Regions from separate parts of the Frankia alni ACN14a genome, predicted to be linked through region 2. Evidence: riboswitches for the same ligand, from Rfam matches in the RefSeq annotation. Region 2 holds a riboswitch; each other region holds the start of a gene.

Region 1 (9,761 bases), 1.9 Mb from region 2:
AACTCCGGCCGGTGTCCCCCGAGGGGTATCCACGCTCATGCTGCTGACCTCCCAGGCGCAGGTAGCGCCGAACCGTTCGGGCTCCCCTCCCCGGACGCGAGACGGACCTCCCACGGACCGTCCCGGACGCCCCGCCCTCACTCAGCCCGTCGGCCAACGGTCGCGACATCGCTTTACATGGTGCCCCAGGGCATCACGGTCTGAACAGGGGGCTGCCACCGCGGCGTGTCCACCGCGCGCCCTATGCCGCCGAAATTACGAGAAGACGGCTGTCGCCTGGTTGACAGGAGGACACTGTCACGGCAACGCCGACACAACTTTGCACAGGCCCATCAATCAACGCTGGGCAGGCACTTTCGGTCCGGCGACCAGGAAACGGGCCGGTCCGGGCAGGGAAACGCCGCAACGCCGCCGGTGACGTCCGGGCTGGCGGGCGCCCAACCGGGCCACGTGACGGTGCGTGATCTCAAGGGTGATCAACCCGTCGGCGGACGCAGCCAGATCCGCCACCAGTCGGCTATCAGGACGGGGGTGGGCACGAACGAGGTCGCCTGTCCCAGGCGCTTTCCGATCCCGTCGCCGCGGCGGATCCTCGTCTCCACCAGGGCGCCGCGGTACTCGAACCAGCCGGCGACCGCGCGGACGGCCTCGGTCGCGTAGCCCTCGCGCCGGCAGCCGAGCACGATCGACACCCCGACCACGGCGCGGCGGCCGTGGGTGTCCGCGGCGACCAGGCCGACGGCCGCCGGCCCCGACCTGCGCCGCAGCACCCAGGTCAGCACCGAGCGCCCGGCGCCGGCCCGACGGCGTAACTCGCGGCGCAGCGACGCGGCCGGGTCGAGAGGATCCGGGGCGGGCGCGTGCGGATCCGTGCCGACGATCCCGCCGTACGGGCCGAGCCCGTCCCCGCCGCGCCCGCCGGAACGGGCGACCACCGCCGTGAACGCCAGTGCCGGCGCGAGCTCCTCGGCGACGTAGCCGGCGTTCCAGACGGTCAGCGGCAGGGCGAGCAGCCGAGGGGTGGTGAGGGTGGGCCCTTCACCCACGGCGGGACGGTTCCCGGACCCCGAGCAGGCCCCGTTCCCGCAGCCACGACTCGGTGCGGTCCATGCCGTCGGCGAGGGGCACGGCGGGCGACCAGCCGGCCAGGCTGCCGATCCGGCTGATGGAGAAGCCGGCGTCCCGGGTCAGTTCGCGCACGCCGAGCGCGCCGAGGTCCACCCGGGCGCGCGGGTCGACGCCGGCCACGAGCCGCGCGCCGAGGCCGCGGACCAGGGCTGCGGCGGGTCGGCCCGGCACGGGCGGCGGCGAGGCGACCCCGGGCGGCGCGGCCGGCGCAGTCCCGGCCGGCTCCGGCTCCGCCGCGGCGGACCCACCGCCCGCGGACACCCCGCCCGCCGACACACCGCCCGCCGACACACCGCTCGCCAGCGCACCGCCTGCCGACGCCGGGGACCTCGGTGCCGCCAGCCCCGCGCCGAGGGCCCGCACCCGGTCCCACGCGTCCACGGCCCCGAGCAGCCGGCCCGGCACGGACCGCGGCGAGGGCAGGTCCAGCATCCGGCTGTAGTACCCGAAGAACTCGGCGGCGCTGACCTGCTCGCCCCCGGTGACGTGCAGCACCTGGCCGGCGACCGCGGCGCGGTCCGCGGCGGCGACCGCCGTCACCGCGGCGACCACGTCATCGACGTGGACCGGACTGAGAACCCCGCGCCCGCCGTCCACCAGGACGAACCGGCCGGCCCGCATGAGCAGCACCGGCCACAGTGTCCAGCGCCCCGCCCGGGGGCCGTAGGCGTCGCCGATGCGCACCACGGTGGCTCCGAGCCCGTGCGCCGCGGCCGAACCCACCGCCTGCTCGGCGGCGGCGAGCGCGTCGGCCCGCACGTCGCCGGTGAGGCCGACCGGGGCGGACTCGTCCACCAGCGGCCCGTTCACCCGGCTGACCTCGGCGCGTTCGCCGTCACGCGGCGTCACCCGCGACAGCACGTCCACACAGGACAGATGCAGGAAACGCGCGACCCCGGCGCGGGCGGCCGCGTCGAGCAGGGCGGCGGTACCGCCGAGGGTCACCCGCCGGACCTCGGCACCGGAGACCCGCCGCGGCGCCCCGGCGCGCCCCGGGCGCACCGGGGTGAGCTCCGCGACACCGCCGGTGCCCACGGCGGCGGCGTGGATTACCAGTTCGGCGCCGTCGAGCGCCTGCTCCCAGGTGCCGGGCCGGCTGATGTCGGCCTGCACCACGCCGGGCGCGCGCCGGACGTCCAGCGCGACGACGTCGGCGCCCTGTTCGCGCAGGGCATGCGCAAGCGCTCCGCCCAGAAACCCGGCCGCGCCGGTGACCACCGCCCGAACCACGGCCCACTCCTCCTACCCGGGTCACCCATGCCCGGGTCACCCGCGTCGACGGTCCTGTCGCGATCGCCGCGGTCCGCTCCGCCGGCCGTGCCGCCCTCGCTGCCGTCGGCGACGACGTCCCGACCCTACGGGATCGACCGGCCGGCGGCCGCGGACCATCGGCGCGAGTCGACCCGGCCGGACGGCCCCCTCCACGCCCGAAACCGGAATCCGCCGGTGCCGGGCGCGGGCGACGCCTCCCGGGTACCTGCCCGAGCCGGGCCGGCCGATCGGGTCAGGGGCCCGTTTCGGGGGTCGCGAAGTCCTGCGTCCAGTAGTAGCCGTAGCTCCCGCCCGTCGCGAGGCCGACGCCGATCCGCGTCAGCGAGCAGGTGAGGATGTTCGCCCGGTGCTCGGGGCTGTCCATCCAGTCCCGGACGACCTCGGCGGCACTGCGCTGGCCGGCGGCGATGTTCTCCGCGGCGACGGAGTAGTCGAAGCCCGCCGCCGCCATCCGGTCGAACGGGCTACGGCCGTCGGGGCTGTCGTGGCGGAAGTAGCCGGACACGGCCATGTCGATGCTGTGCGCCCCGGCCGCCGCCGTCAGCACCGGGTCGGCCACCAGATCCGGGCAGCCGGCCGCCCGCCGGGCCCGGTTCGTGGCCGCGATCACGTCGGCGATCAGGCGGGCCCGGGCCGTCGGCTGGCCGGGCGCGGCCGGGCGGGGGGTGCCCGCAGAGGCCGTTTCCGGCGCACCCGGGTCGGGCCGCCGCGCCGACGGCGACCCGGCAGCGCCGCCGATGGGCGCCGCCAGCTCTCGGGCCGGCGTGCGCGCCGCGCCGAGGGAGCCGGAGCCGGCCCGGCCCGTGGCTGTGCCCGCGTCCGCGCCGGCGGGGCTCCCCGGGGGCGCCCCCTCGGCCGTCGACGGCGCGCCGGCCATCCGGGCGGCGAGTCTCCCGGTTGCCGTTCCAGCACGGTCGGTGACCCACAGCGCGAGCGCGAGCGTGGCCAACAGGACGCCCGCCGCCACTGTCCACGCGGGCAGCACCGGGCGGCGGGGCGCCCGGTGGCGATTACGCGTGCGCTGCATCGGACCCTTCGCTCGGTCGGCCCCCCCGACCTCGTGCCTGGATCGATCAAGGCTAGCTAGGAGTAGTCAGGAATTACCATCATCGACACCCATTGCCTACCCGATGTGATCTGGTAGTCGTGTGGTGGAGATTACCCGCCGGAGCGACCGGGGCAGCAACCCCTCCGCACGACGCACACGGGGACAACGCCGGCGTACTCGGCCGACGTCCTCCGGCGGCGGGTCGCGGCGAGCGGTCGACGACCTGTGGCGCGGACCCGGCGGTCACCGGTCCCGATCGGTCGCCGAGGCGGCCGAGGGGTCCGGTTCCGCGGCCGGCACCGGTGCCGCGGGCGAATCGCCGTCCGGGTGGGGATCATCGCTTGCCGTCCCCCGGTCGGCGGTGGCCGCCTCGGGGTCTGACTGACCGCGCGCGGACCGGCCCCGGGCGGTGCGGCGGCGCAGCAGCTCGCCCCCGACCCCCGCCAGGACGGACACGGCCACCACCACCAGCGCGAGCCAGCCGGTGGCGTCGCGCAGGCCAGGGATGGCGGATGCCGCGTAGCCCAGCAGGATCAGCCCGGTCCCCCACACCACCGCGCCGGACACCACCGCGAGGAGGAAGCGGTGCCACGGCATGGCCACGGCCCCGGCCAGGACCGGGGCGAACGTCCGCGCCCACGGGACGAACCGGGCGGCCACCAGGGTGACCGCCCCGAACCGTCGGTAGAACTCCTCCGTCCGGGCCAGGGCGGGGGCGTAGCGGCGCTCGAGGAAGGGCCGGCCCAGCCGGTGCCCGGTGTAATAGCCCGCGGCGGCGCCGGCGCTGGCGGCCAGAGCGACCCCCACGGACAGGACATAGATGGAGACGTCCGCGCCCGCGTCCGCGGCGACCAGGCCGGCCGCGAACAGGATCGTGTCCCCGGGAAGCCAGAACCCGATCAGGATCCCGCTCTCGGTGAATATCATCGCGAAAAGGACGATGTACAGCGTCGTCCCGGACAGACTGCCGACGTCCACGTGACCAGTGTGCCGGGCGGGTCCGGCCGGGTGGCGGGCGCGTCGCCACGGTCGGTGTCTCGGCCTGCCGACGGACCACACCCGTCCGGGCCATCGGCTCCCCCCACCCCTGGTCTCGCCGCTCGGCGACCCCCGACCTCCCGCCGAACAGGCAATGCGCACCGGCGCCGGGTCGATGACCGACTTTGTCCCGGCGACGTCGGCCGCATCCGACCACCCCGACGGGGCGAGCCGTCATACCCTTCGCCCACCAACAGTCCAACGGCGGTCTGCCGGCCCTGTCGGGCTGCTCAGCGCCGCCGTCCATGGCTGATCGGCGCCCCGACAGCTTCGACAAGGAGCCCCACCGATGCCCATCGCCACCCCAGAGACCTACGCCCAGATGCTCGACCGGGCAAAGTCCGAGTCCTTCGCCTACCCCGCGATCAACGTCACCTCGTCGCAGACCCTCAACGCCGCCCTGCGGGGATTCGCGGAGGCGGGCAGCGACGGAATCGTGCAGGTCTCCACCGGCGGGGCGGAGTACCTGTCCGGTTCGACGGTGAAGAACATGGTCCTGGGCGCGGAGGCCCTGGCCGAGTACGCCCACCACGTCGCGAAGGCCTACCCGGTCACCATCGCGCTGCACACCGACCACTGCCCGGCGGACAAGCTCGACACCTACATCCGGCCGCTCATCGCGATCTCGAAGGAGCGGGTCGCCGCCGGCCGCGAGCCGCTGTTCCAGTCCCACATGTGGGACGGCTCGGCCGTCGAGCTCGAGGAGAACCTCAAGATCGCCGAGGAACTGCTCGCCGACGCCGCCGCCGCGAAGATCGTCCTTGAGGTCGAGATCGGCGTCGTCGGCGGCGAGGAGGACGGCGTCGTCGGCGCGATCGACGAGAAGCTCTACACCACGCCGGGCGACATGTGGCGGACCGCCGAAGTCCTCGGTTCGGGCGAGAAGGGCCGTTACCTGCTGGCCGCGACCTTCGGCAACGTGCACGGGGTGTACAAGCCGGGAAACGTCAAGCTTCGTCCGACGATTCTTCGCGAGGGTCAGGACCACGTCGCCCAGAAGCTGGGTCTGCCGGCCGGATCGAAGCCGTTCGACCTCGTCTTCCACGGCGGCAGCGGCTCGGACCTCAGCGAGATCCGAGAGACCCTGGACTACGGCGTCGTGAAGATGAATGTGGACACCGACACCCAGTACGCATTTACCCGCCCCATCGTGGACCACGTCTTCAAGAACTATGACGGGGTACTCAAGGTGGACGGCGAGGTCGGGGCGAAGAAGGCATACGACCCGCGCACCTACGGAAAGCTCGCCGAAAGCGGCATGGCGGCCCGGGTGGCCCAGGCGTGCGAGGACCTCCGCTCCGCCGGCCGGTCCCTCAGCAGGGCATAGCACCGCCCGCTTCCGAGCCCGACCCGACCGCAACACTCCCGACCCGGAGGATGACACCCGGCGATCGCCGCGCCGGGTGTGCCGCCGGGCGCCGACCGGCCCGACCCGGGCACATCCGGGGCCGGGCCGGCTGATCTGTGGCTTTCCTCGGATCCGTCGGCTCTGTCAGCTCCGCCGGCCCCGGCCGGCACGTCGCCGGGACCGGCCCCGACGCGCATCGCCGTCCGTTCCGACGGCCGCGCGGTTTCCCGGCGGCACCCCGACGTCGGGACGAAGCGACCGGCACAGAACGGACATCCGGGAGATCCGCCCCATCGATCGTCCCGACGATGTCCCGTATCATGCGACCACCCGCGGTCCCCCAGTTGCGTCACGCGACTGGGGGACCACTGTCTTTCGCCGAGTGGTCCACCTCGGGTCCGTTGCCTGGTCACGCTTATCAGCAGCAGGTTTCGGCCAGATCGACCCACACGAGACGGACGTGCTACCGCATCGGAAGCCCCGCGCACCCAACCAGGACATCCTGCCCGGGAGCTGGGCCTTGGGGCCCCGCTACGCCGCCGCGTGCTTCCCGCAGCTGCATGACAAGGTCGTAAGTCACCACCAGGTTTCCGTTGTTTTTCTCACATGAGTAGGCTGGCCCGGACGAACCCGGGTAAGCGGCGCATTGCGCCCATCCGGCGCGCCGGGGCACAGTCGATGTTGCTTTCCCGCAGGTCACCCATTCGGCGTGATTCACCACGCTCCGCTCGCCATCACCCATCGGCAAACAGGGTGATCAGCCGGCCACAAATACCCCCGCCCGCGATAACGCCAGGTTGATGAGCGGGCGCGCACGCGCGATACCAGTCACCCCACGGGTGCTCAAGCAGGCGCGCCGACTGTGCTCTTTTTCACGTGACCTATTCAATGCTTGGCGACTCGCCGGCCGGCGTGGTTATGGTCTTCGCCGTGCCGACAACAACGTCCGGCATTCGTCGGGCGGCACGCCGAATCCTGCCCCCGGCCGACGATTTCGCCAGACCGGGCGGCAGGAACGGGGGAACCATCTCCGAGCGTCGAAGGGATTCGATGCTCTCGGGGTGAAGCCATGAGCGACGGACGCACCAGGGTCTTTCGGTGCGACGCACGTCCCCAGGAATCCCTGGCATGGCCGGGCAGTTCCCAGCCCGAATCCGACAGCTCACCTCGCAGGCGTGGGGAAGGACCACAAACATATGTCCGACGCACGTACCAGTGGCCGACAATGGAGCGCCGGCACCCGCATCCGGGCGCGGGCCCTCATGGTTGCTCCGGTTCTCGCGGCGGCGGTCGGCGGCACTCTTGCCGTCAGCCAGCCGGCCGAGGCGGCCAGCACCTGGGCGGGTCTGCGGCAGTGCGAGTCCGGCGGTGATTACACGACCAACACCGGAAACGGCTACTACGGCGCCTTCCAGTTCTCGGCCAGCACCTGGCACAGTCTCGGCTACTCCGGTCTGCCACACGAGGCGGCCCCGGCGGTCCAGGACGAGGCCGCCCTCCGCCTCGCCCAGCGCTCCGGCTTCGGCCAGTGGCCGGTCTGCGGTCGCGGCATGGGCGCCGACCAGCTCGCGGGCGGCTCGTCGGCCAGCGGCGCGGCGCAGGCGTCGCGCTCGGCGACGCGGGCCCCGCTGACCGCTCGTCCCGCCGCCTCCACCACCCCGAACTTCACCCGCAACCTCACGGCCGCGCTGGTCGGGCAGGACCGGGCCGACGTGCGCGCCTGGCAGACCCGGATGAGCCAGCTCGGCTACCCGATCGCGGTGGACGGCCACTTCGGGCCACGTTCGGCCGCCGCCGCCCGCTCCTTCCAGGGAAGCCACGGTCTGGCCGTCGACGGCATCGTCGGCCCGGCGACCTGGCACGCCACCTTCGGCTGAGCGCCGCATCACGCGCGGTAGCCATCCGGCCGATCGCCGCGCCGCCGAACGGCACCGTCCGCACGTAGTCCATCCGGCCCGGGACGCGGGGACGCGCGTCACGCCACCCGGACGACCTTCCCACCCCGGTGACACCGGCCAGGGGAGCTCACCGACTCGCCCCGACCGGCCCGCCCGGACGCCCGGACGATCTCCGCTGCGCGCTCCGAAACGGGCCGGTCGGCCACCAACTCCGCACCGGGCGCCGACGTCCGTCGTGGTGGTACCCCACGACGCCGGCGGCACACCCCGCCACCCGATCGGGCGGCACCGTCGGGCTCCGCCGTTCGCGCGTCCCAACCTGGTTACTCCGAACCACCCCGGTTTGCGCCCCCTGAACCGTTCTCGCTAGAGTGCCGATCACTCGCCACCCGGCGAGGTCGCTCGGACGGACGCCGAGTCCTGCCCGACGTGCGAGCGGCTGGTCCTAGTACGCACCGCAACGGGCAGGAGTGGGGGACCCACCATCCGGGCGTCTCTGACGCCCTTGGGGTTAAGCAGGCTCGTCCCAGCCATCCGGTGTGGGGAGAACGTTTCCCACGCAGTACCGACGGCCAGGGGCGGACCGGCCGGGCCATCCCAGCCCGCACCCGACAGCTCACCCCGCAGGCGATCGGGATTGGACTGACATGCCGTCAGGACGGCGTGGTGGTAGACATCGGGCCCCGCAGGCCCACTCGACCGCGGGTCGCATCCTTCGCACCACCGGCGCGGTGACGGCCATCGTCGGCAGCGGGCTCGCGGTCAGCACGGTCGCCGCGGCCCCGGCCGGCGCCGCGACCGCCGACGACTTCGCCAAGCTCCGCCAGTGCGAGTCCGGCGGGAACTACGCCACCAACACGGGCAACGGCTTCTCCGGCGGTTACCAGTTCGACGACCAGACCTGGCACGGCCTCGGCTACTCCGGCCGGCCTTACCAGGCCTCCCCCGCCACCCAGGACGAGGCCGCCGCCAAGCTCTACAACGCGCGGGGATGGCAGCCCTGGCCGTCCTGCTCGCGCAAGATGGGCCTGACGAACAACGGCCCGGCCGCGGTCGGCTCCGGTGACGTCATCGAGCAGGCCCTCGCCCCCGCCGAGCCGCCGATGACACTGGATCGCGCTCGCCAGGAGATGGGTGACAACTCCTACAAGGGCACCGTCCTCAACGCCGGTTACGGCAACGACGTCCGCCCGGACGCGTTCGTCTGGCAGGCCGCGATGCGCAACAAGAGCTTCCTGCTCACCGTCGACGGAAAGTTCGGTCCGCAGTCGCAGGGCATCGCCGCCCTCTACGGCTACCTGACCCGGGTCAGCGACGGCCAGCCCGGCGCCGTCGGCCAGAACCTGTGGAACGTCACCGTCCGGTCGTGACCCGCCGCGGCTGCGCACCACCCGCACACGGCCGGTCACCTCACCCGCACGGCAGGTCGCACCACCCGCACGGCAGGTCGCCACAGCCGTGCGGCAGGATGCATCCATGACGACGCCGTCCGACCCGGGCCGCAACCTGCTCTCGGGCCCGCCGCCGACGCTGCTGCCCTCCGACGCCATCGCCACCGACGCGCTGGCCGCGGGGGAGTCGCCGGCGGCCGTGGCCGCCGCCTCGCCCGCGCTCAGTGCCCCGTGGGCCGCCCTCGCCGAACTCGCGCTGGCCGGCGACCGGCCCGTCGAGGCGTACGCCTACGCCCGCACCGGCTACCACCGCGGACTTGACGCGCTGCGCCGCGCCGGCTGGCGGGGCACCGGGCCGGTTCCCTGGTCGCACGAGCCGAACCGCGGTTTCCTGCGTTCCCTGGCCGCGCTCGGACGCGCCGCGGCGGCCATCGGGGAGACCGAAGAGGCCACCCGCTGTCAGAACTTCCTCACCGACAGCGATCCCGCCGCCGCACGGGAACTCGGCTTCGACGGATCGTGAGTCCTCGGCGCCGGTTGGTCGCGGCATCGGCCGACCGGCCACGCGCGAGTGCCATCCCTAGTAACCTCGCCCGGTGCCCGCTCTCGTCCTCATCGGCGCCCAGTGGGGCGACGAG
Region 2 (9,761 bases):
GGGCGCGCCGGCGCGGGCCGCGACCCGGCCATGTTCGACCGCCTGCTCGAAGCGGACGACGTCGATCTCGTCGGGGACGACGAGCAGGCGGTACTCCCCCGGACGGCTTTCGATGCGTCCCGGGCCGGCCGGTCGACGAAGGATCGCGGACCGGGGGCCCACCGCCCTGATCGACGCCGGCACGGCCGGGTCCCCGATCGGCGGGGGCAGCGTGTGCCGTAGCTCGGAGAGGTAGGTCTTGATGTTGCCGAGGGCAGACCTGGGCGCGTCGTCCTGCCAGAGCGCCAGGCGCATCTCCTCCACCGAGGTCCACCGTCCAGCGTGTAGCAGCAGCGTGAGCAGCAGAGCGCGCTTCTTGCGCTGGTCGATACGGACGCGCTCGCCCGGCCCGCGCCAGACCTCAAGCGGGCCCAGCACCGCGAACACGACACCTACCTCGGGCCCGCGCGCCGCCACTGCGGGGCCGGACCACCGGGAGCCGTGACCTGGTTCGCCGGGAGTCCGGACGCCGGGGCGGGCGATCGGGCCCGCAACGGTTCCGAGCTCGTCGACCATGATGATCCTCGTCGGTTCGGAGATCCTCGCTGATCGGCCCCCGTTGCACACCCTCGCCCGGGGACCGGCGGCCCCGTCCGGGCCGGTGCGAGCAATACCCCGTCCGACCGGCGGATAGTCCTCTCACCCGGCGATATGCGTCCTCCCGGTGGGTCTGTGTCCCCGCCCGCGCGCGTCCTGCGCCAGGATGCAACCCACGGCGGGTAGGCGTCCCGCGAGGGAGGCGTTCAACCCAGCGATGGGTTCCCACGGCGGGATGGGCGCCGAGCGACGTGGATGGCGCCGGCGGGATGAGTCCCTCCGGCGGGATGAGTCCCTCCGGCGGGATGAGTCCCTCCGGCGGGATCGGTTCCTCCGGCGGGATCGGTTCCTCGGCGAGACGCCACGGCGCCCGGCTGCCGCACATGCCAGCGCCGCCGGATGAGGCTGGGAGCGTCACCCGGCGGCGCCACGACGCCCTGCGACCCGTCAGATACCGAGGCTGGCGCGGGTCTGGGGCCCGACCACGCCATCCACGAGCAGACCATGCTTGAGCTGGTAGTCCTTGACCATGTGGTTCGTCTGGTAGCCGAACTGGCCGTCGACCTGGATCGGGTAACCGAGGTTGGCCAGCTTCTGCTGAATCTGCTGGACGTCCTGCCGGTAGCCGATGCCGGAGGCGAGCGAGGGATACGCGGTCGGGAACGCCGGCGCAGGCGCTGCGGGTGCGGTGTAGGAGACGGTGCGGACGCTGATGCCGCCCGAGACTGCGGCCGCCGCGGCCTGGCCACGACCCAGGAACCGGCTGTACATGCCGCGGGTGTACGCGCTCCAGGCCGTGATGCCCTGGCTGTCGCAGACTCGCTTCGCCGCCCAGGCGTTGGTGGCGGGGTCGTAGAGGTTGCGGCTGCCCACCCAACCGGCGTGTGCGCGCATGTTGATCTGCCAGAGTCCGCGCGAGTCCTCACCGACCGTGGCGTGGGCGAAGGTGTTACCGCCGGACTCGCCGAGCGCAACCGCCACCCAGGTGGACAGCGGAACGCCGCGGCAGCCGGCGAGGCCCGCATTCGCCGCCGCACTGGCGATCGTCACGTCCGAGACGGTGCCGGTGGCGGCGCTCGCCGGGCTCGCGGTGACAAGCATGCTGGCTCCGGCACCGATCACGCCGGCGGCGGCGATGACGGCGCCGCGATGCCGGGTGGAACGCTTCCGATGCTTTCCCTTAGCCATTCTTTGACATCTCATTTCGGTGTCGTCGAACATGGGTGTGGAATCGGTGGTGACTTCCGCTCGATGGAGGGGAGCGGTTCTCACTCATCAGATAAGGGCAGCACGGACTATCTGATTTCGAAACAGCACCCGACCAACAGATGAAGGGAAAAGGCGGGAGCGAGCTTCGAGATTGGTGAGAGATCCGGCCCGATCAGCGCGACGGCCGCGTCACGCCTGGCCACCCGCTACAGGCGGTCCGGGGATCGCGGCCGCCCGCCGACGGCGACCCGTGCGGTCCGTCAGGTGGGCCGGTGATGTCGTGCGCGCAGGTCCGGCCGGCGAGCGCCGGCGTTGGCACGTTCTCGCGACTGAATCAGGGCGAGAACGGCGCCCGTCGTGGCGAGGGCGCGTCGCAGAAAGCGCAGGTCGCCAGGGCGGTCATCGAGACCGCGGCCGAGCGTTCCCGGTACACAGGCAACGTCGAATCCTTCCCGTACGCCTGCGAGGTTAGCTGTCGGGTTCGGGCCGGGAAGCCCGGTCGTCTCCGTGGAGGCGACTTAACCCCGAGGGCGGCCGTGACGGGGCCGCCCGGAGGAACCTGGTTCCCCCGCTTCTGCCCAAGCTGTCTTGGAGGGACCCCGGACCGTGGGCAGAACTCGGCGTCGGCCCGGAGCAACTAGTGCCCGGCAACCGTAGCGAACTACGTACCGTAGTGACAAGTACTAGTTCTGCCCGAATTTCGGCGCGCGCCTGTCACCGTGCGTGCATAGTGCTGCGAGACCGCAACACTGGGACATCAACCGAACCTTCGGACGTCGAGAAGGATCACGGGATGTCGGGCGTACGCCCCGGTTTGCCCGGGGTCCACGGTGAGACCCGATCGACGGGGGAGGCTCGGACCGCGGATCGGAAGAACCACACGCGGCGCCAACCCCGCCGGGCGGGGGCGCATCGCGGTGGCAGCGCTGGAACACGCGACGCCGGGCCGACAGCGCCGGATGCGGGGCTCACGGCGGCGGGCAACGAAGTACGACACGACGTCGGCGTGCGGAAACGGCAGCCCGCGAGGGGACTGGAGGTCTCCGGGCGACGAGGAGACTCCGAGTCGCAGGGGCGAGGAGACTCCGAGGGTCGCCAGGCGAGGAGACTCCGAGAGTCGCAGGGCGACGAGGAGACTCCGAGAGTCGCCCAGCGTCGAGGGACTGAGGGCCCGCCGGGCGACGAGGGAACCAGCGCGTCGCGCCCGGCGAGTAGGAGCCGCGGGGTGCGATGTGGTCAGGCTGGCGAGGCGGAGCGCGGCACAGGGGTGAGCCGCCGCGTTCGCAGGCTCTCCAGGAAGAGCAGGATGTGCGCGCCGGCGGCGCGGCGGCCCGGGCCGCGCAACACGCCCCGGCCACCGGGCAGGGAGGCGAGCCGGGCGCCCCGGGCGGTCCGCGTCGCCATGCGAACGAGCGGAAACGGAGTCACCCGGTCGTCCTCGCCATGCAGCAGCAGGATGGGCAGGTCCGGAAGCGACCGTGGGATCGGCTGGTCCGGAGGCTCGCCGGCGACCGCGCGGTGCAGCAGCGGCAGGTCCACCAGGATGAGCGCGTCCGGGCGAACGGCGGGCGACGCGGCGCCGACCAGCGCACGCAGGGCGCCGCTGTCGGAACCGAGCAGAACGAACGGCAGTCCCGGTTCGCGCGCCTCCCCAAGGGCGAGGACGCTGTCCCTCCCATGGTCGAGAAACGTCACCTGGTAGCCGTCGAGTGCCAGCCGAAAGGCCAGGTTCTCGAAGATTTCTGCGGATTCCCCGCGGCCGGGAAGGAGGACCACGTTCGCCCCCGCACGCCGGGTCGGATCGCCGCTTGGCCAGTAGCGGGAACCGGGACCGCCGACGTAACCACGTGGACGCGGATGGGAGGGAGGCGACGAGAGGGGAATGGGCACGACATCTCCGATCAGTGCCGTCCAGATGCGGATGGCAGTGCGCTCCGGCACGGCAAAAAAGCGCGTGCGAGGCTGCGGAAGCCCGACCGGTGCAGCCGGGCCGCGTGGCTGCGGATGCAGCGGCGACGGGCGTGACGGCGAAGCACCGGAAAGGCGCCGGAAAACGCCGACGGCGCGCCGGCAAGGATAGCCTAGCGAGGCACCCGGACCAGACAGACCGCGGAAGCGACACGCAGGAAGTCGATGTGGCCGCGGATGACCAGAGCGGTCGACCGTCGCGCCGGATGAGGCATGGTCGGATTCTGGCGGTACTCTGATCGGATGTCAACATATTTAATACTGACTACCGTAATGTTTCCGTCGGCCGCCGGCGAGGCCCAGCTTGTCCGCCTGGGCCCCGCAGGATGACGATTCGATGTTCGAACGCGGCTCTGGCAGACGGCGAGACCGGCCTGGGGCACGCTGGCCCAGGTACCCGCAGGCCGGCGACGGACCCGCGGACAGGTCAGGCAGCGGCACCCGCCATCGCGTTGCAGCTGTCCAGGCAGGCCCGGCAGGCCCGGGCGAGACGGGCAAGCTGGGCGTCGCGCGGCATCTTCTCGCACATCTCGGCGCAGGCACGACAGACCCGTGCGCACATGGCACACATCTCGGCGTGGAACGGCGACATCCGGCACATCAGATCGGCGCAGGTCCTGGTGACCGCCGCACAGTCCATCATGAGCCGCATGTCCGCCGCGTCCATCATCGTGCCGGGCATATCCATGCAGTAGGAGATCGTCTCCTCACTCAGTGCCGAGCACGACATGCACTCCTCGATAGCTTTCCGCATGTTCTCGTTGATCGTTTCGACGTGCTGCATCGGACACCTCCGAGGTGTGGGCGACGGCTTTTCCGCCATACCGGGAAGCCCGCCGCAGACGATTGTTTCCGCCTGGCCGGGCTCCTCCGACGATAGCTTTCGCAAGCGGATCCGCATCTCGACGGACAGCCGCCGCCACATACTTCGGAAATACCGGAAAACACTCCGGGAAAACGCCTCCGAAGAGGGCCTGTCGGCCTGCCGACACCGGTGGGTGGAGGCACACCGCTACCGGCGTGCCGGCCTCGGCGCACACCGGTCAGCCGGCGGCGGGCCCCGACGGGAGCACCCGCGAAGCGGCGGCGGCGCGGTCCGCGCCGTCCGGCACCGGGCGCCCGGGCAGCGCGACCGAGGCCAGCATCGAGGCGGGCAGTCGCGGATGTGCCAGTACCGGGCGGCCGGCGAGGAAGACGCCGCTGACCGCGTCCGGGTGCTCGAAGATCCGCAGATCCGCCGGATCCTCGTCGAGCAGGATCGCGTCGAACGTGTAGCCGACGGCGATCCGTCCCAGCCGATCCCCCACCCCGCACAGCCTGGCCCCGGTGGCGGTCGCCGCGAGCAACGCCTCGGGGGCGGTGAGTCCCGCCCGTCGCAACTGGCTGATCTCGGCGAGGTTGGCGCCGTGGCGGGTGCGATGACGGGCGTCGCTGCCCAGCGCGATGGGAACCCCCGCCGCGCGGGCCACCGCGACCGTCTCGGCGAGCGAGGCGGCGGTCGCCTCGGCTCGGTCCACCGCCCAGCCCGGCAGCATGCCGGTGGTCGCCAGCGCGGCCAGGTCACGGTAGGGCGTCAGGGTCGGCACCAGTGTGACCCCGCGGGTGGCCATCGCCGCGGCCGCCCGCTCGCTGAGCCCGAGACCGTGTTCGACGGAACGTGCGCCGGCGGCGACCGCCGCCTCGACCGCCCGCTCGCCCAGAGCGTGCATCATCACCGGACGGCCGTAGCGGGCCGCCTCGGCGGCCGCGGCGGCCAGTTCCGACCGGCCGAACTGGAAGTCCGGGCTACCCGGGCGCGCGGACATCACCCCACCGCTGGCGTAGATCATCACCCAGTCGGCGCCGGCCCGCAGGACGCCACGCACCGCGGCGGGCAGGCCGCCGGCCTCGACGACCGAGTGCGGCGGGCGGCCCGGGTAGTCGGGTCCGAGGACGTCGTCGGCGGACTCCAGCCCGGGGCCGAGGATGCCGCCGTCGCCGTGGCGCCCGGAACGGCTCAGCGCGACGACGCAGATCGCGAGCCGTGGACCCGGCACGCTGCCCGCCACGAGTGCGTCGCGGACGCCCGCATCGGCGCCGCCGGCGTCGCGCAGATAGGTGACGCCCGCCTGCAACGAGGCCCGCAGCGCATCGGCGGTCTGCAGGTACCGCGCGGACAGCGGGGTCGTCACCAGCTCGAACTGGTCATAGGTCGCCTGGGTCACGTGCGCGTGGCAGTCGACGACGCCGGGCATCAGCCACAGCCCGCGGGCGTCGACGTCGACGACGTCCGGGTCGACTGCAAGCCGCGATCCCAGAGCCCGCACGATACCGTCACGCACCGTCACGTCACGCGGTTCGGTGAAGCGGCCGGTCGCGTCGAGGACGTGCGCCTCACGCAGCGTGAAGCTGGTCGCCGCGAGCCCTCGCGGCGAGGCGAGCCGCGCGGGTCCCGCAGTCCGGGCGACCGACACGCGTCCAGCGGGCCCGGGACGGCTCGCAGGCTCGGTCCGGCCCGGCGGATCCGGGTGTTCGGATGATGCAAGGGGATCGGTCATGACCAACGCCGTTCCTGCCGGTGTCGACGACCTCCCGCCGCCGGTTCACGGATCGGGGCCGAGTTCGGATCCGGCGACGCTGCGGCCCGAGGGGCAGGCGGCGCCGGCGGACCCGGGGCGCGGGAAGGCCAGGGAGGCTGGGGGACGTCAGCGGGGACAGGCGGCCGCGTTGACCCGACAGGTGTCGATGTGGCGACGGTGCGTGAGCTCGTGCATCCCACCACCGGATCGAGGACGCGGCGCCGCCGCGCTCCTGGACCAGTCGTCGGACACGATGCCTCCTCCGTCACCCGCGCGGGCCGGACAGCCGCCGACGGCGATCGCCGCCGGCCGTGTCACGCGCCGAGCTCCACGGTAACCAGCGGTCAGGAACGACGCAAAGCGATGCCGGCTCAGGCCCCGAGGCCGGCGGTTCTCCGGACGATCAGTGCCACACGCCGGCGAGGAGCTCGTACGAGCGCACCCGGTCCACGTGATCATGCGCGATCGTCGTGATGATCAACTCGTCGGCCCCGGTCACGTTCCGCAACGTCTCCAGCTTGCGCGCGACGGTGGCGGGGCCGCCGACGAACTGGGTCTCGACCCGGTCCGCGACGAGGGTGCGTTCCTCCTCGGTCCACGGGTGGGCCGCCGCCTGCGCCGGGCTCGGGAAGGGCCGGGCTCCCTGCCCGGACCGGATGCTCAGCACCCACAGTCCGTAGGGCGAGGCGAGCTCGGCGGCCGTGTCGTCGTCCGGACCGACCACCACGTCCGCCGAGACCATCACGTAGGGCCGGTCGAACGACTCCGACGGGACGAAGGCATCCCGGTAGGCCTGCACCGCCTCGAGCACCGAGGACGGCGAGACGTGGTAGTTCGCCACGAACGGCAGTCCCAGTTCGCCGGCCGTCCGGGCGCTTGCGCCCGGACTGGAGCCGAGGACCCAGATCTGCAGATCGGCCCCCTCGGCAGCAGGCACCGTCAGGTGCTCGCCCTCGGCGGTGCGGTAGTCGCCCCGCACGAACGCCTGGATGTCGCGGACCTGCTGGCCGTACTCGTCCCCGGCGCCCGGCCGGTAGCCGACGAGCGCGAACTGGCGACGCAGCCGGTCGGCGTTCAGCCGCATCCGGGGCGGCACCGGCAACAACAACCCGTCGACGACGGTCGCCGCACGGCCAGGAGCGGCGCCACCGGACGCGGCGACCGGCTGCTGCGACCCGGACGGCGGCCCACCGCCGTTCGCCGGGGCGAACAGCCGGTCGACGGCGGGACGCCCCAGCCCGAGGTCGATCCGGCCCGGATGGATCTGGGCGAGGGTGCCGAACTCCTCGGCGACGGTCACCGCCGTGTGATGACCCATCTGGACCGCTCCCGAGCCGACCCGGATCCGGGTCGTGGCGTCGGCCACGAGCGCGATGACGACCGCCGGCGCCGAGGAGACGACGCCGGGCACCAGATGGTGCTCGGCGAGCCAGTAGCGATGGAAGCCGAGCTCCTCGGTGCGACGGGCGAGGTCGAGAGTGTTACGCAACGCGTCGCCCGCGGACGCGCCCTCCGACCGGGGAGACAGATCGAGTACGGACAAGGGCACGCGATCGGCCTGGGACACACGATCGGCCTGGGACATGAGCACGCCACCTCCGCACGGCGACCCGGTCCCGACAGGGACGACCGACCGACGAGGCGGGACGCCACATGACAGTGAGTAGGAATGCGACGGACGCCGACCCGCTCACACCCGGCGCCCGGTCGCGGCTGGTTGGCGGCGCGGCGCCACGAACCAGCGAAGGGTCAGCGACAGAGGCGACTGGCCACCTGCATGAGGTCGACCGACCGACGGCGCACGAGCGGGATCCGGCGGCGCATCGTCACCACCGGCCGGCCGTGACCCGGGACGTCGGGTCGTCCGGGCTCGGCATGATCCCACTCTGGCATGACGGCCTCGGCGAGACAAGGCACGCCCACGGCCGGGCACTGTTGACGACGCCGCGGCGCCCGTGGTGGGATCACCGCGTGCAGCGCTCGGCCGTCCTCGTCACGCGTGGTCACGTCGACTTCGCCCTCGTGAGCTCCGCCATCTGTACCGCGCGCTGAGCCGCGCGGGGGTCTCCCCGCCCCGGGCGCTCCGGGCGGTGCACTCAGCGCGTTCCTGAGGTCCGTCGGCGCCCGGACGCCCCGCCGTTGCCACGCGGGATCGGTCACGCCATCACCTCTTCCTCGGCCAGCCCCGGCTGCACGTGAGCACCTCGCGCCGGGCCGTGGCCGGCCTGCGTGCCTCGCCTCGCCGGGGCCAGCCGGAGGCGTCACCCGGGGCGAGGTTCGCCGGGCTGTCCGTTCACCCGCACGGTCGGGCCGGCCGCCGGTTCCGTCGACGCGGCCCGGCCACGCTCCACCGATCTGCCCGAGGCGGGCCGGGCGGTCCACCGGTTCCGGCCCCAGCCACGGCCAACTCCTTCTTCCCGCGATGCATCGAAACGAGGTCCCACATGTCCCGCCGCCTGTTCACGTCGGAGTCCGTGACCGAGGGTCATCCCGACAAGCTGGCCGACCAGATCAGCGACGCCCTGCTCGATGCCTACCTGGCTGCCGATCCGAGCTCCCGGGTCGCGGTCGAGACCCTGCTGACCACGGGGCACGTCCACGTGGCCGGCGAGGTCACCAGCTCCGCCCACGTGGACGTGACCTCGGTGGTGCGGCGCACCCTCACCGAGATCGGCTACGACGCCGCGACGGGCTTCGACGGGGCCACGGTCGGCGTTCTGGTCTCGATCGGCGCGCAGTCCCCCGACATCGCCCAGGGAGTCGACCGGGCCTACGAGGCCCGGGTCGAGGGCGGCGAGGACGTCCTCGCCCAGCAGGGCGCCGGCGACCAGGGAATCATGTTCGGCTACGCCAGCGACGAGACGCCCGACCTGCTCCCGCTGCCGATCACCCTGGCGCACCGGCTCGCCCAGCGGCTGTCCCAGGTTCGTCACGAGGGTGTGCTGCCCTACCTGCGCCCGGACGGCAAGACCCAGGTGACGATCGAGTACGACGACGACCGGCCGGTGCGGCTGGACACCGTCGTCGTCTCGGCGCACCACGCCGCGGACGTCGACCTCGCGACCCGCCTCATCCCGGACATCCGCGACCAGGTCATCGCGCCGGAGCTCAAGCGGCTGGCCGAGGAGAACCTCGGCCTGGAGGTCGACGGCTACCGGCTGCTGGTCAACCCGACCGGCCGGTTCGAGATCGGCGGGCCGATCGGCGACGCCGGCCTGACCGGCCGAAAGATCATCATCGACACCTACGGCGGGTACGCCCGCCACGGCGGCGGCGCGTTCTCCGGCAAGGACCCGTCCAAGGTCGACCGGTCGGCCGCCTACGCGCTGCGCTGGGTGGCCAAGAACGTCGTCGCGGCGGGCCTGGCCCGCCGGGCCGAGCTGCAGGTCGCCTACGCGATCGGGAAGGCGGAGCCGGTGGGCCTGTTCGTCGAGACCTTCGGCACCGAGA
Region 3 (9,761 bases), 1.8 Mb from region 2:
GGACGAGGCGGGTGACGTCGACTCCCGTCCGCCGGCAGCCCGGCCGGCGGAGCCCGGTGGCCGGGTGTCCCCCCCGCCACCGGGCTCGTCGGCGGCGATCACGGCGGCCGAGCCGGTCGGGGCCTCCCGAGGTACCCGGGCCGGCCCGGACCCGGGTGGGCTCGTCGTCGAGGAGGATCGCGCCGAGCTGCGGTACGAGGACGGCATGTACGTCGCCCATCAGCGCCGGCTCGTGCTCAACACCGGCGTCGAACCGGTGACCCGCTACCTGATGCGCATCTCCGTCGACCGCTTTCCCGGAGATCAGGAACGCGCCGCCCGGCTCTACCGCAGCAATCCGCTGCGCTGGGAGGAACTGCAGCTCAGCGCGCACTGCGGCGACGAGCGCATGTCCTGGCAGGTCAAGACCGACTGGGATGCGCTGAAGGAGGTCTGGCTGCTGTTCGAGAACAATCGTGGCCGATTCCCCCTCTACCCGGGCGAATCAGCCTGGATCGAGTACAGCTACCGGGTCGGCGAGGAGAAGTGGGGCCCGTGGTTCCAGCGGGCCGTCCGGGTACCGACCAGCTTCCTGTCGGTCGTGCTGGACTTCCCCGCCGAGGTCGATCCCGTGGTCTGGGGCATGGAGACGTCGATGACCGCGGACGCCTTCCCGTTCCGCACGGCGATCGCCCGCACGGATGATGCCAAGAGGCGCGTTTTCACCTGGTCCACGAACAATCCTCCGCTGCACGCCAGATATCGCCTGGAATGGAACTTCCGGGCGGTCGCGTCGAGCCGGGATCCCGCCGACCGAACCGTGGCCCGGCCCAGCGGGCAGATGGCCGCGGCGGGCATCGTCCAGGTCGGCGATCCCTCCCTGCACCAGCCGGCTCGGTCGTTCGAGCTGCCCGTCGAGGCCGAGGACGCCCGCCGCGTCGTCGCCGAGCTCTCCTCGGCCATGGAGCGGGTGTCCGCTCTGCACACGTTCGGGAAGGGGATGGGCATCGCCGCGCCCCAGATCGGGATCAACCGAGCGGCGGCCATCGTGCGGTCCGCGGACGGCGACATCCTCACCCTGCTCAACCCGCGCGTCATCGAGTCCGTCCCCGAGAGCGACGAGCAGTACGAGGGGTGCCTGAGCTTCTTCGACGTCCGCGGCATCGTCCCGCGGTCCCTGGAGCTGCACGTGGAGCACACCGACACCTCGGGCCGCCGCCACATCACGGTGTACCGGCAGGGCCTCGCCCGCCTGGTCGCCCACGAGATCGATCACCTGCACGGGCGCCTCTACACCGACCGGATGCGCCCCGGGGTCGTCCCCATCCCGGTCGAGCAGTACCGCGGCACCGGCTCGTCCTGGACCTACAACCCCTGAGCTCCGCCACCACCCGACCGGTCGGTCTCGCCCCGTCCGACCGCGCCGCCCGACCGCGCCGTCCGGCCGAGCCCCGGTCACCGACATCACCGGGCCGCCCGACCGACACATCCCCTTTCGACAGGACTACTCGCGGCGTGCCGTATAGTTCGGAAAAGCGCGGAAGAGCCGCTCCGCGCGAGGGCGGCGGTGGAATTTTTCTCGACTCCGTTAACGGCTGCGCCGACGCGGGTAGAGAACGCCCCCGGCCACGCCCGGGAGAGAACCGGCCACGGACCGCGAAGGGTTTGTGGTCAGCGTGGCCGACCAACCGCAATCCAGGCATTCCGCGGGGCCACGAAGGCCGTTAGAATCGGGCGCGCACGCGGGCGCGAAACCGCAGAACCGAGATCATTCAAAGACGATAGAACGCACTGTGGCTATCGTCACGTACCCTTGATTTCCCGGGGTCACGCTCAGCTATGTTCGTCGCCATGCCGTCAACTGATGGCAGACGTCGGGTGGCACGCCGAACCCTGCCCCCACCCGATGAGAATCAAACCTGCGGCAGGGACGGGGGAACCAATTCCGGGCGCCGAAGTCGGGCGTCCTAGGGGTGAAGCCGAGAACCGCGGCCGGGCATTCCCAGCCCGAACCCGACAGCTCACCTCGCAGGCGTGGGGAAGGGCAACTCAATGTCCAACGCTCGTTCGCTCGGTCGGGGCCTCAACCGGATCAAGCTCGGCACCCGGGCCGCAGTCATCGCCACCACTCTCGCCGCCTCCGTCGGCGGCGGCCTCGCGCTGTCCCAGCCGGCCAGCGCGGGGACCAACGCCGACCACTTCCTGCGCGCCGTGATCCCCTGCGAATCCGGCGGTAACCCGCACGCGGTCAACTCCATCGGAGCTGGCGGCCTGTTCCAGTTCCTGCCCAGCACCTGGCACGGTCTGGGCGGCCGTGGTCTGCCCCAGAACGCCAGCGTCGGGGAGCAGTGGCAGCGCGCGCGGCAGCTCTACGCGCAGGCCGGCACCAGCCCCTGGTACGCGTCGAAGCCCTGCTGGGGTCACCGGATCTGAGGCCCCGACACACCGCGCCGACATCCGCACTCGGCCGACTCTGATCCGCACATGATCGATCGGATCGTGCTCGACAGATCGTGAGCCGTGGCCGGCGCGAGGCGACGCGACCCAGCACGGGTCAGGAGCCCCGTCCCCCGAGCGGGGGCGGGGCTCCGTCACCACCCGAACCAGGCACCAGCCACCAGCTACCGGCCACCAGCTATGGCCGCCGCCCGAGCGGCACCTTCGCGGGCGGCCAGCGCAGCTCCATGCAGAGCTGCCCGTCGTCGACGTCGACGATCATGTCGATGGCCCGACCCGACGGCGCCGGCGGCAACTGGCCCGCCGGCCAGGAACACGACAGAAACAGGCTGGCCGTACGTGCCTGCGCAGTGACGGTGAGCAGGACCCGGCGGCTCGGCATCACCCGCAGCGCATGGTGCACCTGCTCGACGAACTCGCCGCGCACCGAGGCGGGAAGCTGGTCGAGACCACCGGAGATCTGGCTGGACACGACCGTGCCGTGCCGTTCGGCGGCATCGATGGCCTCCCCGAGCGCGCTGTGCACGGCGTCGTCGTCGAACAGCAGCCGCCGCACGGCGACCGCCCGCCGGGCACATTCCGAGCGCACGGCGTCGGCCTGCGGATCGAGCCGGCCCGCCGCGACGCCGGCCAGCAACGGCGCCACGTCCCGTTCGACGGCCCGCAGCAGCACGCTGCGACGCTCGCGCACCCGGTCCCGGTTCTCGGCGCGTCGGACCAGTTCTCGCTCGCAGTGACTGGCCCAGGCGCGGACATCGGCCGTGCTCCACAGCAACGGACCGACCATGACCAGGCAGATCTGCATGATCCACAGGTAGTAGAGCTGCATGAGCAGGTGGGACAGCGCGAACGGGTCCCGTGGGTTGGTCAGCAGGCTCACCGCGATCATGGCGGCGCCCACGGTGACCGAAGCGAGCACCCAGCGCCACACCGGGCGGGACACCGTCACCAGCATCACCAACGGCGGCAGGCTGACGAGCGGCCAGGCCATCATCCGCACCTCGCCGGCCTCGCCGGCGTTCCACCCGCCCCCCACCGCGATCCCCAGGCAGAGCAGCACCACGGCGGCCGCCTGGGCCGGCGTCAGCGGCCCGGACCGGAAGCGCCGCCGGGCCACAGCGACCGCCGCGAGCGGCGCGAGCAGCAACGCGAGCGCCAGCGGGATCGAACGGACATGGGGCAGGGCACGGCCGGCGGGCAGAACCAGCAGGATCAGCCAGAGTGCGGCGAACCGGCCGGTCACGTGGCGTAGCTGCGCGGTGTAGAGGGCGCGCAGCAAGCCGGCCGCGGGCGCCACCCTGGCCCAGGGGTCCGCACGCCCGGCTCCGCGGTGTGCCTCGCCCGCCGACTCGGATCCGACCGGCACATCGCCGACCGGCACGTCGCCGGCCAGCAGGTCGCCGGCCAGCCCGGACTCGATCAGCACGTCGCCGGCCGGCCCGCAGTCGATGGGCAGGCAGCCGGCCGCGCCCTCGTCGGACGTCGGTCCGCGTGCCGCCGCGAGGATTCCACCGGCCGCCGGCAGGCATCCCGGCGCGGCCCGGGACGGTAGCTCGCGCTCATCGACCAACTCGTCGAGGGCCGTCGCACCGTCGGCGCAGCGGCGGCGAGTGAGATACCCGTCGGCGCCGCCGCCCCAGGCTATGCCGGTGAGGGTGTTGAGCACCGCGTTGTGGATCGTCAGCTCATGCTCCCGCCGCTCGCGCAGCAGGGTGAGCACATCCTGCTCGCCGGCGCGCCGCTCGGCCACCTCGGCCAGCCGAGACTGCGCTCCACCCGCGAGCGCGCACACCTGCGGCCGGGCGTACCGGACGAGCAGGGCCGTGCAGACAATCGCAGCCAGCGGCATCGGAGATGGCGGCCCGGTGCCGGCCGCCCCGGCCACGAAGGCGCCGGCCGTCAGCACCGTCACGGCCAGGGACGGACCGGCGGGGAAGGTCCAGGCGGCCACCGCCGTCGCGTGCGTCGCCGCGAGCAGCACGAACGAGGCCGAGTCACCGACCGATTCCGGCGGCAGCCACAGGCGCGCCCCCGCGGCCAGGACGAGCGCGGCGACCACGTTGCCGGCCGCCAGCACCCACCCGATGCCGCGACGCAGCGCGACCAGGGCGAACGTCAGCGACCAGCCGGCGGCCAGCGCCGCGACCAGCAGGCCGAGCGGATGGCCCGCGTACCAGTGGTGCCAGAGCAGCACGAACCCGAGGCCGAAGAGCGCCCCGTACAGCCGCACCGCCGCGAAGACCGCCGCCAGCACGAGCCGAAGCGCGACGGTGGGCAGCAGGGTCAGCCGCGGTTGCGGTTCGGGCAGGAGCAAACGCGGCAGCGCGAACAGCCGCGCCGACGGTCTCCGCCTGCCCCGCACCGTCGTCCGTTCCCCCGAGATGGCCCGACGCCCAAGTAGGGCATGAGGCTACAAGGGCGCCGAGACGGGCTCAGCGTTCCGCCGCGCAAGACTCGGCTGAGTCACCTTATTCGCCGCCGGCCGCCAGGAAGGCCGCCGCCACCCGGCGGCCCCCATGGCCGGGCGGCCGCCGCCCGGGCCTGCCGGAGTGGTCAGGTGCGGCGGCGGCGGGCGATCTCGGCCAGCGCGATGCCGGCGGCGACCCCGGCGTTGAGAGACTCGACCGCGCCGGCCATCGGGATGCGGACCGTCACGTCGCAGCGTTGCTCGACGAGCCGGGACAGCCCACGGCCCTCGGACCCGATCACCAGGACGACTGGATCGGTGGCCATCTCGAGCTCGTCGATCGTCGTGTCGGCGTCCGCGGCCAGCCCGACGACGAACAGGCCGGCCTCGGCGTAGGACACGAGGGTCCTGGCGAGGTTGGTGGCCCGGGCGACCGGCAGCCGGGCGGCGGCACCCGCCGACGTCTTCCAGGCGGCGGCGGTGATCCCGGCGGCCCGGCGCTCGGGCACCAGGACGCCGTGGGCGCCGAAGGCCGCCGCAGAGCGGACCACGGCACCGAGATTGCGGGGATCGGTGACGCCGTCGAGCGCGACCACCAGACCGGGAGCCGCGGCGCGCGCCCGGGCGAGCAGGTCGTCGGGATGGGTGTAGCGGAACGGCGGGACCGCCAGGGCGAGTCCCTGATGCGGCGCCGTGCCGCACATGCGGTCGAGGTCCGGGCGAGCGACGTCGACCACCGCGATCCCCGCCCGGGCGGCGAGGCGGCGGGCATCGGCGAGCCGCTCGTCGAAGTCCAGCCCACCGGCGACGTAGAGGTTCGACGCCGGCACGCCGGCCCGCAGCGCCTCGACCACCGCGTTGCGGCCCACGACCAGCTCGTCGGCCTCGGAGCGGCGCGTGCGCGGCCCCCCCTGCCCGGACTGGGTGGCGTCGTCGGCACCGGAGCGGCCGGCGGTGGCCCGCCCCCGCTCCCCGCCCTGCGCGGTCCTGGCCGCGGCGGCCGCCCGGCGCTGCGCGGGATGGCCGGGACGCAGGTGGGCGGGCGGCGTCGCGCCCCGGCCCTCCAGAGCCTTGCGGCCCTGGCCACCGCTGCCGGCACCGGCTCCCTTGCGATGCGAACCCGCCTTGCCGGCCCGGCCGCCCTGCCCGCCCCGGGCGATCCCGCCGCCACCCCGGCGCGCGGCGCCGGCCATCAGTGCCACCGACCGGCGTGCGCCGTGGAAATGACCATGTGACCACGGTATACGGCCGGCGTCGGGGACGCGGCCGGCGCCGGACGCGGTCGGGGCGGGCCGCGACCGGCCGGTTGCGGCCCGCCCCGCCGACCGGCCAGGGGTCCCCGGTCGGGGGTCTGGCGGGCCCGAACCCGGCCGCCTGCCGCGACATGGTCGTTCGGGCCTGCCCGGCGCCCTATCCTGAGGCGGCAGTCCCACGCCGGTGACCTGGGTGGTCCCGGCCGCCCTCGGCCAGGTCAGGAGGGTCCGGTGCGCGTTGTTCGCCGCGCGTCATCACGCAGTCGCGGACCGCGGCTGGGGCGCGTGCCGTGCTGAGCTCTGGCGGGGTGCGGGCCGAGGACGGGCCGGGACCGGCCGGCATGGCCGACGCTCCGGCACCGGCATGGCCGCCGTCGCCGACCCTCGCCCCTTACGCTCTCCTGAGGTTGCGCGCCGACGGAGGGGGACGCACCGGGACCTGGCCCGCCCCTGGCGATCTGCGTCATCGACGGGCCCCGGGGGAACCTGGGAGAATACGTCCCCATGAATCCACGATGACCAGCTCGACGCGTGTGACCAGTTCGTCCGGTCGCCGGCCGTGCGCCTCCGGCGTCGCGGAGCGACGGCGGCGAGCTCCGATGACCGGACCAGCAGGGGCAGGAGGCACCCAGCACATGGCTCTGCGCACACCGCCCGCACGCGAACGTTCCTTCCCGGCGGAATGACGGTGGACCTCAACCCGCACGACGACGCCCCCACGGTGGCCTACCAGCTCACCGGCAGCGGGGCCTTCGACCCCGACGACGACCTGGGCCGTTGCCCGGTGTGCGCGGCGCCGGTGTATTCGGACGACCACTACTGCGAGGTCTGCGGGCATCCGCTGGAGGGCCCGGATCCGGCGCACGGGGACGCCGACCACAGCGAGGTCGACCTCGGCGAGCTGGCCGGGGTGTGCGACCGGGGCGTGCGCCACACGACCAACGAGGACGCGATGGGGCTCGCCGTCGTCTACGGCACGCTCATCGCGGTGGTGTGCGACGGGGTCTCGACCACGCCCGGCTCCGGCCAGGCCTCCGCCGCCGCGGCGGCCACCGCGATGGCGGTGCTCGCTGACGCGGTGCGGGCCCACGGGCCCGGTCACCCCGTCCACCACGACACCCGCCCGCCCCGCGGCGGCAGCGCGGCCGACGACATGCTGGACATCCTGGAGCCGGCGTACCCGGAGTACGACGAGCCGCGCACGGCGCCGCGGGCGATCGTCGGGGGCTTCTCCCCGGAGGACGCCGAGGCCGCGCTGCACGCGGCCGTCGATGCGGCGCAGGCCACGATCGCCCAGCTCAGCGCCGCCGAGGGGCGGATGGCCCCGTCGTGCACCTTCGCCGCCGCCATCGTCACCCCGCCGACGCCCGACGGCCCCGGCATGGTCACCGTCGGCTGGGTCGGCGACAGCCGCGTCTACCTGCTCGGACCGCGCTGGTGCGAGCGGCTGACCTCGGACGACACCTGGGCCGCCGAGGCCGCCAGGGCGGGTCTCATCCCCGCCAACGAGGCCGAGACCCATCGGCGCGCGCACACGTTGACCCGCTGGCTCGGCGGCGACGTCGAGGACGTGGCCCCGCACACGGAGATCTTCCCGATCGAGGCGCCGGCCACGGTGCTGGTGTGCTCCGACGGGCTGTGGAACTACGCCTCCCGCCCGGACGTCATGGCCTCGCTGGTCAACCAGCTCCCGCCGCGCTGCACGGCGATCGACGTCGCCCGCCACCTCGTCGACTTCGCCATCGACGCCGGCGGCCACGACAACATCACCGTGGTCGCCGCCAGGGTGGATCACTGATGGGCGTCTTCTCCGCGGAGGTCTACCAGAACGAGTACCTTCCGCCCGGTGGGACGGACGTGCACGCCGTCGTCACCGTGACGTCGACCGGCCGGCCCGACGGCCCGGGCGGCCTCGCCGGCGAGGCCGCCCCGCCCGGCCTCCCACCGCACGGCTCCGTGTCGGCCCACGGCTGCCCGCCGCCGGCCGGATCGCGGCGCCCGGAACTCGCCGAGGTCCTCCTGCTCGACTGTTCGGGCTCGATGGCGAACCCGCCGGCGAAGATCGCCCAGGCGCGCCACGCGGCGAGTGCGGCCATCGACTGCCTGCCCGACGGCGTGTGGTTCGCGATCGTGCGCGGCACCGGCGCCGCCAGCATGATCTACCCGGACGCCCCGTACCTGGTGGCCGCCTCGACCGTCACCCGGGAGCGGGCCCGCCTCGCGGTGAGCCAGATGGAGCCGCACGGCGGTACCGCCATCGGCCGATGGCTGGACCTGGCGCGGGCGCTGACGGCAACCCGGCCGCGGGCCATCGCGCACGCGCTGCTGCTCACCGACGGCCAGAACGGTGAGCTGGCGACGGACCTGGCAGCGGCCGTCGCCGCGGCCCGCGGCCGGTTCCAGTGCGACTGCCGGGGCATCGGCACCGACTGGCGCGTCGCCGAGCTGCGGCTGATCGCGGCGAACCTGCTGGGCACCGTCGACGCGATCGCCGGCCCGGACGAGCTCGTCGCGGACTTCACCAGCGTGATCGCGACCGCCACCAGCCGCGCGACCGACCGAGTGGCGCTGCGGGTGTGGACCCCGCGGGGCGCCGAGGTGGGGTTTCTGCGCGAGGTCTCCCCGATGTTGCGCGACCTACAGGCCGAGAGGACCACATCCGACGATCACAGCGTCGACTACGCTACCGGCGCGTGGGGAACGGAGTCGCGCGATTACCACCTGAACATCCGGGTGCCCGCCCGGCCGGTCGGGACCGAGGCGCTGGCCGCGCGGGTCAGCCTCGTCGTCGACGGCCGGGAAACGGCGCAGGCGCTGGTGAGAGCGTTGTGGACGGACGACGAGACCCGTTCCACCCGGGTCAGCGCGGTCGTCGCTCACTACACCGGACAGACCGAGCTGGCGGCCTCGGTGCTGCGTGGGCTGGAGGCGCGTCAGTCCGGCGACGAGGCCACTGCAACACTGTTGCTCGGACGCGGGGCCCAGCTGGCGCTCGCCTCCGGCAACGAAGACACCTACCGCCTCCTACAGAAGGTGGTTCACATCGACAATGCCACAACAGGTACGGTTCGGTTGAAGAAGAACGTCGAGAAGATCGATGAGATGGTCCTTGACACACGGTCGACGAGGACCCTCCGGGTGAACCGGTGATCAGGTGAGGGCACGTTGCCCTGCGGGGCACCTGTCTCACGACCCGACTACTGCGATCGGTGCGGAATTGGGATCATGAGTGGTCAGGAGAGGTACGAATACCGTCCGGACGACGGCGGTCGGTCTCCCTACGGGACGGACGAGCCCGGCGGCCAGCGTCGGCGTGGCCCGTCGCAGGCGGACGGCCCGGACGCGGCGGGGGGGTACGACCCGCTGGGCATCCGGCGCTCGCCGGCGGACCAGTCCAACGTGGCGGATCCGCCGCGCGGCGGCGACCCGTACGGCGGCTACGGCCGCGACGGCTACGCCGACCAGCCACGCGGCGGTCGCGGCTACCAGGCCGACCCGTACGACGAGCCGGGCGGGTACGACCGTGATCCCTACGCCCGACGGCGCGACGAGCGGCCGGGTGCCGACGACCGGGCCGACCGCGGACGCGATCCCTACGGACGCGACGAACGCGCCCCCGCCGGCTACCCCGACGCCGACCGCGACCCCTACGGCCGCGCCCCCGA

Evidence for each region. Region 2 has a riboswitch for cyclic di-AMP ahead of FRAAL_RS21490 (peptidoglycan-binding protein). Riboswitches for the same ligand answer to the same signal wherever they lie in the genome.
Region 1: another riboswitch for cyclic di-AMP. It lies ahead of FRAAL_RS29055 (transglycosylase family protein); the one in region 2 lies ahead of FRAAL_RS21490 (peptidoglycan-binding protein).
Region 3: another riboswitch for cyclic di-AMP. It lies ahead of FRAAL_RS28405 (transglycosylase family protein); the one in region 2 lies ahead of FRAAL_RS21490 (peptidoglycan-binding protein).

What each region holds. Positions count from the first base shown of each region.
Region 1 is NC_008278.1:7,247,995-7,257,755, forward strand. Features, by position in the region: gene FRAAL_RS29025 (SMODS domain-containing nucleotidyltransferase) at 1-39, opposite strand, end outside; gene FRAAL_RS29030 (GNAT family N-acetyltransferase) at 477-1,046, opposite strand; gene FRAAL_RS29035 (NAD-dependent epimerase/dehydratase family protein) at 1,039-2,358, opposite strand; gene FRAAL_RS35915 (CAP domain-containing protein) at 2,633-3,427, opposite strand; gene FRAAL_RS29045 (DedA family protein) at 3,692-4,426, opposite strand; gene fbaA (class II fructose-bisphosphate aldolase) at 4,776-5,813, shown strand; cyclic di-AMP (ydaO/yuaA leader) riboswitch at 6,820-7,023, shown strand; gene FRAAL_RS29055 (transglycosylase family protein) at 7,031-7,711, shown strand; cyclic di-AMP (ydaO/yuaA leader) riboswitch at 8,176-8,377, shown strand; gene FRAAL_RS29060 (transglycosylase family protein) at 8,380-9,102, shown strand; gene FRAAL_RS29065 (DUF3151 domain-containing protein) at 9,209-9,646, shown strand; gene FRAAL_RS29070 (adenylosuccinate synthase) at 9,720-9,761, shown strand, end outside.
Region 2 is NC_008278.1:5,335,304-5,345,064, forward strand. Features, by position in the region: gene FRAAL_RS21485 (AfsR/SARP family transcriptional regulator) at 1-426, opposite strand, end outside; gene FRAAL_RS21490 (peptidoglycan-binding protein) at 1,024-1,764, opposite strand; cyclic di-AMP (ydaO/yuaA leader) riboswitch at 2,229-2,380, opposite strand; gene FRAAL_RS21495 (alpha/beta hydrolase) at 3,022-3,561, opposite strand; gene FRAAL_RS21500 (four-helix bundle copper-binding protein) at 4,181-4,537, opposite strand; gene FRAAL_RS21505 (amidohydrolase family protein) at 4,797-6,206, opposite strand; gene FRAAL_RS21510 (LLM class flavin-dependent oxidoreductase) at 6,715-7,896, opposite strand; gene metK (methionine adenosyltransferase) at 8,756-9,761, shown strand, end outside.
Region 3 is NC_008278.1:7,085,779-7,095,539, forward strand. Features, by position in the region: gene FRAAL_RS28400 (peptide deformylase) at 1-1,357, shown strand, start outside; cyclic di-AMP (ydaO/yuaA leader) riboswitch at 1,854-2,029, shown strand; gene FRAAL_RS28405 (transglycosylase family protein) at 2,032-2,412, shown strand; gene FRAAL_RS28410 (hypothetical protein) at 2,615-4,798, opposite strand; gene rlmB (23S rRNA (guanosine(2251)-2'-O)-methyltransferase RlmB) at 4,990-6,036, opposite strand; gene FRAAL_RS28420 (PP2C family protein-serine/threonine phosphatase) at 6,779-7,894, shown strand; gene FRAAL_RS28425 (VWA domain-containing protein) at 7,894-9,246, shown strand; gene FRAAL_RS28430 (FHA domain-containing protein) at 9,322-9,761, shown strand, end outside.